Regions from separate parts of the Streptomyces sp. NBC_01006 genome, predicted to be linked through region 1. Evidence: riboswitches for the same ligand, from Rfam matches in the RefSeq annotation. Region 1 holds a riboswitch; each other region holds the start of a gene.

Region 1 (3,801 bases):
GCCACCTCGGACCGACACCCGGTACCCGAGCCGACCCGTCCGGGTCCCCGCACCCCCTCCGCACCCGGCTCCGTACCGGGCTCGCACCGGGCTCGCACCGGGCTAGACCAGCGCCGATTTCAGCGGGACCGCGGAATCGGCGACCTTGGCCGGATCCACCGGGGCCCCCGTCTCGATCAGCTTCCGCCCCTGCGCCAGGTCCCGCGGCCGGCCCACCGCCAGGACCGCGGCCAGCGCACCGCCCCGCAGCCAGCACACCGACCACGACGCCTCGGCGGGATCCCCGCGCCACAGCAGCTCGTCGGCGTCCGCGTGGTGCCCCGCGTACTGCACGAAGCGCCCGAACTGCTCCGACCAGAAGTACGGCACCGGGTCGTAGACCTGTGCCTCGGTCCCCACCACGATGTTCGCCGCGACCACCCGCGGCCCCTGCAGGGCGTTGTCCCAGTGGTGCACCAGCAGCCGCGCCCCGTAGCGGGCCGAGGGGAACGACGCGCAGTCGCCGACCGCGTACACCCCGGGCAGGGAGGTACGCAGGTACTCGTCCGCCGCGACCGCGCCGTCCGGCCCGAGCTCGACCCCCGAGTCCGCCAGCCACCTGGTCGCCGGGCGGGCTCCGATGCCCACGACCACCGCGCCCGCGGGCAGCTCCCGCCCGTCCGCGAGCAGGACCCGCCCGGACTCCACCGAGGAGACCTTGGCGCCGGTCAGCAGGGTGGCCCCGGCCTCCTCGTACCAGTGGGCCATGGGGGCCGCGACCTCCGCGGGCAGCGCCCCGGCCAGCACCCGGTCCGCCGCCTCGACCACCGTCACCGCGCAGCCCGCCGTGCGCGCCGCGGTGGCGAACTCGGCTCCGATCCAGCCCGCCCCGACCACCACGGTCGCCGGGGTCCGGGCCAGCACCGGGCGCAGCCGGGCCGCGTCGTCCAGGGTGCGCAGCAGGTGCACGCCGGGGACGCCCTCGGACCCGGGCAGGGTCAGCGGTTCGGCGCCGGTCGCCAGGACGAGCACCTCGTACGGGACCGGCCCCGCCTCGGTGTCCAGCTCGCGCTCGGCGGCCCGCAGCCCGGTGACCTCCACCCCGAGCCGGAGCACGATGTCGAGCCCCTCGAAGTCCACGTCGAACGCGGAGTCCTCGGCCTTGCCGAGCAGCACCGCCTTCGACAGCGGCGGCCGGTCGTAGGGCTGGTGGGGCTCGGCGCCCAGCAGGGTCACGGGACCGCGCCACCCCTGCTCCCGCAGCGCGACCGCGGTCTGCACCCCGGCCATTCCGGCGCCGACGATGACGACGCCGCTCTGAGTCTGTTCCGTCTGCTCGCTCACACCGCCCAGCCTAGCGATCTGACGTTTCGTCAGGAACAGCGGCCCGGCGCGGCGGCCGGGGAGGCAGCCTTACCCGCCCCCGGCGCCGGGGTTAGGCTGGCGCCCGTACCTATCGCGGGAGTCCGGGCGGACCGGGCTGAGAGGGAGGCTGAGCGGCCTCCGACCGTACGAACCTGATCCGGGTCATGCCGGCGAAGGGAGGGGCTGGACGCCCATGCACTCATCTCGGAAGGGATCCGAAGCGGGATCCCCAGGGTCCACAGGGTCCACGAGGTCCACAGGGGCCTCGGAATCCACGGGATCCACGGGATCCACGGGATCCACGGGATCCGACGTCCTCGTCATCGGGGGCGGGATCATCGGCCTCGTCACCGCCTGGCGGGCGGCGCGGCGCGGGCTGCGGACCGTGCTCGCCGATCCGGTGCCCGGCGGCGGCGCCGCACAGGTCGCGGCCGGCATGCTCGCCGCCGTCACGGAGCTGCACTACGGCGAGGAGACCCTGCTGGGCCTCAACGTCGCCTCGGCCGCCCGCTACCCCGAGTTCACCGCCGAGCTGGCCGAGGCCAGCGGCGGGATGGACATCGGCTACCGCGCCTGCGGCACCCTCGCCGTGGCCCTCGACTCCGACGACCGGCTGCACCTGCGCGAACTGCACGCCCTCCAGCGCCGCTGCGGCCTGGAGTCCGAGTGGCTCACCGGCCGCGAGTGCCGCCGCCTGGAGCCGATGCTGGCTCCCGGCGTGCGGGGCGGGCTGCGCGTGGACGGCGACCACCAGGTCGATCCGCGCCGGCTGGCGGCCGCGCTGCTGGCCGCCTGCGAGGGCTCCGGCGTGGAGATCCGCCGGGCGGCCGCGGAGCGGCTGCTGACCGCCGCCGACCGGGCCGTCGGCGCACGGCTCGACGACGGTACGGAGCTGCGCGCCGACCAGGTGGTGCTGGCCGCGGGCTCGCTCAGCGGCCGGCTGGCCGGCGTACCGGCGCAGGTGCTGCCTCCCGTACGGCCGGTGAAGGGGCAGGTGCTGCGGCTCGCGGTGCCGGCGGCGTACGCGCCGTTCCTGTCGCGGACGGTACGGGCGGTGGTCCGCGGCAGCCACGTCTACCTGGTGCCGCGCGAGAACGGCGAGCTCGTCATCGGGGCCACCAGCGAGGAACTCGGCTGGGACACCACGGTCACCGCGGGCGGGGTGTACGAACTCCTGCGCGATGCCCATGAGTTGGTGCCCGGCATCACCGAGCTGCCGCTGACCGAGACCCGGGCCGGACTGCGGCCCGGCTCCCCGGACAACGCCCCGCTGCTGGGCCCGACCGACCTGCCCGGCCTGCACCTGGCCACCGGGCACTACCGCAACGGGGTGCTGCTGACCCCGCTCACCGGCGACGTGATGGCGGAGCTGCTGACCACCGGCACGCTGCCGGAGATCGCCCGACCGTTCACCCCGCGCCGGTTCTCCGCCGCACGTCAGGAGTCGTACGCATGACCATCTCCGTCAACGGCGAGCCGCGCGAGATCGCGGCCGGCACCACGCTCGACGCGGTGGTCGCCACCCTGACCGCGGCGCCCTCCGGCGTCGCGGCCGCACTGAACGAGACCGTCGTCCCGCGCGGGCAGTGGGCGCTCACGCCGGTCGGCGAGGGCGACCGGGTCGAGGTCCTCACCGCGGTACAGGGAGGCTGAGCGCGATGGCGGACGACGCTTTCGTACTGGGCGGCCGGACCTTCTCGTCCCGTCTGATCATGGGGACGGGCGGAGCGCCCAGCCTGGACGTGCTGGAACGGGCGCTGATCGCGTCCGGCACGGAGCTCACGACGGTGGCGATGCGGCGGCTGGACCCGACGGTCCAGGGCTCGGTGCTGTCGGTGCTGACCCGGCTGGGCATCGCGGTGCTGCCGAACACCGCGGGGTGCTTCACGGCGGGCGAGGCGGTGCTGACGGCGCGCCTCGCGCGGGAGGCGCTGGGCACGGACTGGATCAAGCTGGAGGTCGTGGCCGACGAGCGGACCCTGCTGCCGGACGGGGTGGAGCTGCTGGACGCGGCGGAGACGCTGGTGGACGAGGGCTTCACGGTCCTGCCTTACACGAACGACGACCCGGTGCTGGCGCGCAAGCTGGAGGACGTGGGCTGCGCGGCGATCATGCCGCTGGGGTCCCCGATCGGCTCGGGGATGGGCATCCGGAACCCGCACAACTTCGAGCTGATCGCGGAGCGGGCCGGGGTCCCGGTGATCCTGGACGCGGGGGCGGGCACGGCCTCGGACGTGGCGCTGGCCATGGAGCTGGGCTGCGCGGCGGTGATGCTGGCCTCGGCGGTGACCCGGGCGCAGGCGCCGGTCCTGATGGCGGCGGCCATGCGGGACGCCGTCTCGGCGGGCCGCCTGGCGTACCGGGCCGGCCGCATCCCCCAGCGCCGCTTCGCGGAGCCCTCGTCCCCGACCGAAGGCCGAGCCACCCTGGACCCGGAACGCCCGGCGTTCTGAGCGG
Region 2 (3,801 bases), 1.6 Mb from region 1:
CCGTGCGGCGACGGTGATGTGCACATCGCCCCCACCGATCCCGAGGACCTGTCCGACGTCCACATCCGGCTCCAGGTCGGCTGTGACCGGGCGCTGTTCCGCGCCGGCGCCGCGCCGCTCGTCGCGTTCCTCGACCGTACAGACCGGCTTGTTCCGCTCGGTCAGGAGCGAAACCTCGGCGACTTCGAGGAGAACCTCGACGAGGCGCTGGACCGGATCCTGGCCGAGTCCCAGCAGAACGAGCAGAACGCGGGCTGAGCGGGTCGGCCGTACGAGCCGAGCGGACCGACCGTACGAGCCGAGCGGACCGTACGCGCCGAGTCGCCCCGGGCCCCCGAGCCACCCGGGTCTCTCAGCGCTTGCGCCGCCGCCCCCGGCCGCCGCGGACCGGCCCCGAAGCCGCTGCTCCGGCCGGGGATCCCGGCCGGTCGGCGGAGACCACCAGCGCGGCCAGCGCCGTGGTCACCGGAACCGAGGCCACCAGGCCGATCGACCCGACGAGGGTCCGTACGATCTCCTCCGCGACCAGCTCGCTGTTGGCCACCGAACCCATGCTGCTGTTCGCGATCGAGAACAGCAGGAGCAGGGGCAGCGCCGCGCCCGCGTAGGCCAGGACCAGGGTGTTGACCACCGATGCGATGTGGTCGCGGCCGATCCTGATGGCCGCACGGTACAAGGAGCGGGACCCCATCGACGGGTCGGCCTGGTGGAGTTCCCAGACCGCCGAGGTCTGGGTGACCGTCACGTCGTCCAGGACACCCAGGGATCCGATGATGATGCCCGCGAGCAACAGGCCGCTCATGTCGATCTCCGGGTAGAGCCCGTGGATCAGCCCGGTGTTGTCGTCGGTGTTCCCGCTGAGGAACGCCCAGTCGACGAACACCGAGCCCAGCAGCCCGATCAGCAGCAGCGAGACGAGCGTGCCCAGAACGGCGACGGAGGTACGGGCGCTCAGGCCGTGGCACATGTAGAGCGCGATGAGCATGATGGCGCTGGCTCCGACGACCGCGACGACCAGCGGGTTCGAGCCCTGCAGGATCGCCGGGAGGATGAAGAGGGTCAGCACGCCGAAGCTGACGACCAGCGCGATCAGCGCGAACAGGCCCCGCATCCGCCCGACGACGACCACCGCCACCGCGAAGAACGCGGCCAGCACCGCCAGGGGCAGCTTGCGGTTCACGTCGACCACGGAGTACTGGAGATCCCGCGGGGCGTCCGGCGCGTAGGCGACGACCACCTCCTGGCCGTCCTTCAGCTGCCGTGGTGCGCCCGGCTGGATGATCTCGAAGAAGGTGCGGCCCTTGTCGGGTCCGGTGGTGACCTCGATGGTGGCCTTCTTGCACTCGCCGGTCTGCGCGGCCTTGGCCTCGCGTCCCTCCGGGGTGGAGACGCTGCCGGTGGCCGGCACTTGCGAGGCGTTCACGGATTTGCAGTCGACCTGCTCGAGCGCGGTGACGACGCCTTGCTGGGTCTGCCGGTCGAAGCCCACCCCGGAGCGCTCGTGGGCGGGGGCACCGCCCGGCCAGAGCACCACCATGCCGACGAAGACGGCGACGGCGAACGGGATCAGGACCGCCGCGATGACCTTGCGCAGGTGCTTCGAGACGGGGGCCGCCGGTCCGTGGCCGTGGGAATGACCGTGGGAGTGGCCCTGGTCCGGGATCCGGGCATGCTCGTGGTCATGCCCGTGGCCCACGTGTGCGTGGTCGGTGTGACCCGTGGGCTCGGTGGGCTCGGTGGGAGGCTGCGGCGAGGACGTCACCGGCAGATCATCGCAAGAGTTGAGGGGGCCCACTGTTCAGCACGCCACAGATGACGCTAGCGTGGGGGCACCTTTGCACAACGCGGGAGCTCGGAGCACCGGGCTGAGAGGGCGCTGATCACCGTACGCGCAGCACATATGCGTACGGGAAGAGGCTGCGTCGACCGCCGAACCTGTTACCGGGTAATGCCGGCGTAGGGAGATCAGGTCTCATGACCATTCATGACGCACGCACGCCTGCCGTCAGCCAGGACGGCGACGGCCACACCGAGCGCCAGCCGGGCTGGCACAAGGGCTACGTGGCGGGCTCCCGCCCCGACATCCGGGTGCCGGTCCGCCAAGTCCACCTCACCAACGGCAAGGACGTGACGCTCTACGACACGTCCGGGCCGTACACCGACCCGCAGATCGAGACCGACGTACGGCGCGGGCTGCCGCCGCTGCGCGAGAACTGGATCATCGGCCGCGGCGACACCGAGGAGTACGCGGGCCGCCCCGTGCGCCCCGAGGACGACGGCATCAAGCACACCTCGCCGCGCGGTGGCCTCAAGAACCTCGACGCGGTCTTCCCGGGCCGCCCGCGCCAGCCCCGCCGAGGCCGTGGCGGCGCAGCCGTCACGCAGCTCGCGTACGCCCGCCGCGGTGAGATCACCCCGGAGATGGAGTACGTCGCGATCCGCGAGAACGTCTCCCCCGAGGTCGTCCGCGAGGAGATCGCCGCCGGCCGAGCGGTGCTTCCGGCGAACGTGAACCACCCGGAGATCGAGCCGATGATCATCGGCAAGCGGTTTCTGGTGAAGGTCAACGCCAACATCGGCAACTCCGCCGTCACCTCCTCCATCGAGGAGGAGGTCGACAAGATGACCTGGGCGACCAAGTGGGGCGCCGACACGGTCATGGACCTCTCGACCGGCCGCAACATCCACACCACCCGCGAGTGGGTGCTGCGCAACTCCCCGGTCCCGATCGGCACCGTGCCGCTGTACCAGGCGCTGGAGAAGGTCGACGGCCGTGCCGAGGACCTGACCTGGGAGATCTACAAGGACACGGTCATCGAGCAGGCCGAGCAGGGCGTCGACTACATGACGGTCCACGCCGGCGTGCTGCTGCCGTACGTACCGCTGACCGCCCGCCGCAAGACCGGCATCGTCTCCCGCGGCGGCTCGATCATGGCCGCGTGGTGCCTGGCGCACCACAAGGAGAACTTCCTCTACACGAACTTCGAGGAGCTCTGCGAGATCCTCGCGGCGTACGACGTCACGTACTCGCTGGGCGACGGCCTGCGTCCCGGCTCCATCGCGGACGCCAATGACGCGGCGCAGTTCGCGGAGCTGAAGACGCTGGGCGAGCTGAACACGATCGCCAAGCGGCACAACGTGCAGACCATGATCGAGGGCCCGGGCCATGTCCCGATGCACAAGATCAAGGAGAACATCGACCTTCAGCAGGAGATCTGCGAGGAGGCGCCGTTCTACACGCTCGGCCCGCTGACCACGGACGTCGCCCCGGCGTACGACCACATCACCTCCGGCATCGGCGCCGCGATGATCGCCTGGTGGGGCACCGCGATGCTCTGCTACGTCACGCCGAAGGAGCACCTGGGCCTGCCCAACCGCGACGACGTGAAGACCGGCGTCATCACGTACAAGATCGCTGCGCACGCGGCGGACCTGGCCAAGGGGCACCCGGGCGCCCAGGAGTGGGACGACGCCCTGTCGGACGCGCGGTTCGAGTTCCGCTGGGAGGACCAGTTCAACCTGGCCCTCGACCCGGACACGGCCCGTGAGTTCCACGACGAGACGCTCCCGGCCGAGCCGGCCAAGACCGCGCACTTCTGCTCCATGTGCGGTCCCAAGTTCTGCTCGATGAAGATCTCCCAGGACATCCGCCGTGAGCACGGCGGCGACCTGAAGGCCGATGAGATCGAGGCGGGCATGGCGGAGAAGTCCGCCGAGTTCGCGGCGAGCGGCAACCGGGTGTACCTCCCGCTGGCCGACTGACCCGCCCGTGGCGGCCGGCGCTGCTCTGGGGAGGTTGAG
Region 3 (3,801 bases), 3.3 Mb from region 1:
ACCAGCACCGCCAGCGGGGCCACGATCAGCAGCGCCACCGTCAGCAGCACCCCGCCCAGCAGGGCGCGCTGCCCCGGCCCGCTCGGCCGGTGCGCGGTCCGCGCCGGGTCGACCAGCCGCAGGGCGGTCTCCCGCCGGCGCACGGTCCATGCGTGGATACCGAGGATCAGGCCGACCGCCACGAACTGGACCATCGTGAGGACGGCGGCCGTCGGCAGGTCCAGCAGCTGCGCGGTCTGCCGGTAGACCTCCACCTCCAGGGTGGCGTACGAGGGCCCGCCGAGGATCTGCACGACGCCGAAGGAGGTGAACGTGAACAGGAACACCATCAGCGAGGCCGCGGCCACCGCCGGCCCGAGCGCGGGCAGCGTCACCCGCCGCCAGGCGGCGAACCGCCCGCCGCCCAGCACCCGGGCGGCCTCCTCCTGGCGCGGGTCCAGCTGCGCCCAGAGTCCGCCGACCGTCCGTACGACGACGGCGTAGTTGAAGAAGACGTGCGCGAGCAGGATCGCCCACACGGTGGTGTCCAGCCGGACGCCCCACAGCTCGTCGAGCAGTCCGCCGCGCCCGACCAGCGCCAGGAAGGCGGTGCCGACCACCACCGTCGGCAGCACGAACGGGACCGTGACCACCGCCCGCAGCAGCTGCTTGCCGGGGAACTCGAAGCGCGCGAAGACGTACGCGCCGGGGAGTGCGATCAGGAGCGTGAGCACCGTGGACGCGAGCGCCTGCCAGGTGGTGAACCAGAGCACGTCGGCGATGTCGGGCCGGGTCAGCACCTCGCCGATCCGGCCGAACTGCCAGCCCTCGTCGGTTTTGATCCCGCGGCCGACGATCGCGGCCACGGGGTAGGCGAAGAACAGCCCGAAGAAGGCGAGCGGCACGGCCATCAGCAGGAGCCTGACAGCCGTACCGCGCGCGCTCTCCTTCACGGGAGTGCTCTCGCGTCCTACTTCACGACGAGCGAGGACCATGCCTTGACCCACTGCTCACGGTTCTTGGCGATGGTCTCGGGAGCGACGTTTTCCGGCTTCTCGATGACCACGCCGTGCTTCGTGAACAGCTCCGGCAGCTTCGCGTCCTTGACCACCGGGTTCACGAACATCTGGAGCGGCATGTCCTCCTGGAACTTCTTGCTCACCAGGAAGTCGAGGAGCGCCTTGCCGCCCTCCTCGTTCTTCGCGCCCTTGAGCAGGCCCGCGAACTCGACCTGTCGGAAGCAGGTGCCGGTGGCCACGCCCGTGGGGGCCTCGGCCGGCTGCGGCTCCCCGTACAGGACCTCGACCGGCGGGCTGGAGGCGTACGAGACGACCAGCGGCCGGTCGCCCTTGGCCTTCTTGCCGCCCGCGGAGCCGGAGAAGCGCTCGTTGTAGGCCTGCTCCCAGCCGTCGACGACCTCGACGCCGTTGGCCTTGAGCTTGCTCCAGTAGTCCTTCCAGCCCTCGTCCCCGTACTTGCCGACGGAAGCGAGCAGGAAGCCGAGGCCCGGCGAGGAGGTCGCCGCGTTCTCGGTGACCAGCAGGTTCTTGTACTCGGGCTTGACCAGGTCGTCCAGCGTCTGCGGCGGGGCGAGCTTCTTGTCGGCGAAGTACGCCTTGTCGTAGTTGACGCAGATGTCGCCGGAGTCGATCGGGGTGACCCGGTGCTCCTTGTCGAGCACGTACTCGGGCTTCACGTCGGCCAGGCCCTTGACCTCGTACGGCGTGAAGATCCCGTTGTCGAGGGCGCGCGAGAGGAGCGTGTTGTCCACACCGAAGAAGACGTCGCCGCGCGGGGAGCCCTTGGTGAGGATCTCCTGGTTGAGGGCGGCGCCCGCGTCCCCGGACTTCAGGACCTTGACGGTGTAGCCGCTCTGCTGCTCGAACTCCTTGAGGACCGTGTCGGTCACGTTGAAGGAGTCGTGCGAGACGAGCGTGACCGTCTTGGACTTCGGCGCCTCGCTCCCGCCGGCCGCGGACTCGTCCTTGGCCTTGCCGCCGCCGCACGCGGCGAGCGTACTGACACCGAGGGCCGCGGCCAGCGCCGCACCCGCGATCTTCCTGGTGGTGCTCACGGAACATTCCTCCTGGGTTGACCAGGAGAAGACGCGGCCCTGCCCGGGCGCTCCGGTGGAGCGGGCGCCCGGGCAGGGCGCAACAGCTTGAGGTGGTGACCGAACTTCCTACCCAGAATGACCTGGGCAAGGTTCAGAGGGTCTGCGGCCGCTGTGCTTGTCCTAGATAGCGTGTTGCCGCACTCTCAGCGCTGTGGCGCTCCCCTGTCGGAATATGAGTATTCAGATATACGCGGGCCAGCCTACCGCTCGCTCGCGGCGAGCTGACCGCAGGCGCCGTCGATCTCCTGGCCGCGGGTGTCCCGTACGGTCACCGGCACGCCGTGGCGGGCGATGGCCTCCACGAAGGCCTTCTCGTCCTCGGGACGCGAGGCGGTCCACTTCGAGCCCGGCGTCGGGTTCAGCGGGATCAGGTTGACGTGGACGCGCTTGCCCTTGAGCAGCCGGCCGAGGAGGTCGCCGCGCCAGGCCTGGTCGTTGATGTCGCGGATCAGGGCGTACTCGATGGAGATCCGGCGGCCGGACTTCTCGGCGTACTCCCAGGCCGCGTCGAGGACCTCGCGGACCTTCCAGCGGGTGTTCACGGGGACGAGGGTGTCGCGCAGCTCGTCGTCCGGCGCGTGCAGCGAGACCGCGAGGCGGCACTTGAAGCCCTCGTCGGCGAAGCGCAGCATCGCCGGGACGAGGCCGACGGTGGAGACGGTGATGCCGCGCTGCGACAGGCCCAGGCCGTCGGGCTCGGGGTCGGTGAGGCGGCGGATGGCGCCGACGACCCGCTTGTAGTTGGCCAGCGGCTCGCCCATGCCCATGAAGACGATGTTGGACAGCCGGGCCGGGCCGCCGGGGACCTCGCCGTCGCGCAGCGCGCGCATGCCGTCGACGATCTGGTGGACGATCTCGGCGGTGGACAGGTTGCGGTCCAGGCCCGCCTGGCCGGTGGCGCAGAACGGGCAGTTCATGCCGCAGCCGGCCTGCGAGGAGATGCACATGGTGACCCGGTCGGGGTAGCGCATCAGCACGGACTCGACGAGCGTGCCGTCGTGCAGCTTCCACAGGGTCTTGCGCGTGGTGTCGTCGTCGCACGAGATGTGCCGGATGACGTTCATCAGCTCGGGCAGCAGTTCCTGCTGGAGCTTCTCCCGCGAGCCCGCCGGGATGTCGGTCCACTCGGCCGGGTCGTGCGCGTACCGGGCGAAGTAGTGCTGTGAGAGCTGCTTGGCCCGGAAGGGCTTCTCGCCGATCGCGGCGACCGCCTCGCGACGCTCCTCGGGCGTGAGGTCGGCGAGATGCCGGGGCGGCTTCTTGGCCCCGCGAGGGGCGACGAAGGTGAGCTCTCCCGGGACAGGGCGGGCCATGGCTGGTACTCCTCGTAAGACGAAAGGCGCGCCGCAGAAGCAGCGCGCCTTTCAAGAGTAACCGCCCCGACCCACCCGAAGCCTTCGTACGTACGTCGTCCCAGCTCAGCGGGGTTGCCCTGGTGAACCGCCCGCCGGTCGGAAGCCGCGGGGCCCGGTTTCAGCCGGTGCCGACGAAGGCGGCGAGCAGCAGCCACACCACAGGGGCGGTCGGCAGCAGGGAGTCGAGCCGGTCCATGATGCCGCCGTGGCCCGGGAGGAGCGTGCCCATGTCCTTGATGCCCAGGTCCCGCTTGATCATCGACTCACCGAGGTCGCCCAGCGTGGCGCTGACCGCGACCGCGAGACCGAGCAGCAGGCCCTGCCACCACACGCCCCCGTCGATCAGGAACT

What was found. A riboswitch is a leader RNA that binds a small molecule or an ion and turns the genes downstream of it on or off. The one in region 1 is predicted to bind thiamine pyrophosphate.
Region 2: it holds a riboswitch for thiamine pyrophosphate, as region 1 does, so the genes downstream of both, thiC (phosphomethylpyrimidine synthase ThiC) here and thiO (glycine oxidase ThiO) in region 1, are expected to answer to the same signal.
Region 3: it holds a riboswitch for thiamine pyrophosphate, as region 1 does, so the genes downstream of both, OG509_RS27105 (thiamine ABC transporter substrate binding subunit) here and thiO (glycine oxidase ThiO) in region 1, are expected to answer to the same signal.

What each region holds. Positions count from the first base shown of each region.
Region 1 covers NZ_CP108700.1:2,534,647-2,538,447, forward strand. Annotated here, with positions in the region: gene OG509_RS11470 (NAD(P)/FAD-dependent oxidoreductase) at 103-1,323, opposite strand; TPP riboswitch at 1,428-1,540, shown strand; gene thiO (glycine oxidase ThiO) at 1,538-2,800, shown strand; gene thiS (sulfur carrier protein ThiS) at 2,797-2,997, shown strand; gene OG509_RS11485 (thiazole synthase) at 3,003-3,797, shown strand.
Region 2 covers NZ_CP108700.1:4,140,963-4,144,763, reverse strand. Annotated here, with positions in the region: gene OG509_RS18920 (SsgA family sporulation/cell division regulator) at 1-258, shown strand, start outside; gene OG509_RS18915 (YibE/F family protein) at 353-1,762, opposite strand; TPP riboswitch at 1,835-1,980, shown strand; gene thiC (phosphomethylpyrimidine synthase ThiC) at 1,975-3,762, shown strand.
Region 3 covers NZ_CP108700.1:5,882,907-5,886,707, reverse strand. Annotated here, with positions in the region: gene OG509_RS27110 (ABC transporter permease) at 1-890, opposite strand, end outside; gene OG509_RS27105 (thiamine ABC transporter substrate binding subunit) at 950-2,053, opposite strand; TPP riboswitch at 2,141-2,269, opposite strand; gene rlmN (23S rRNA (adenine(2503)-C(2))-methyltransferase RlmN) at 2,296-3,408, opposite strand; gene OG509_RS27095 (phosphatidate cytidylyltransferase) at 3,569-3,801, opposite strand, start outside.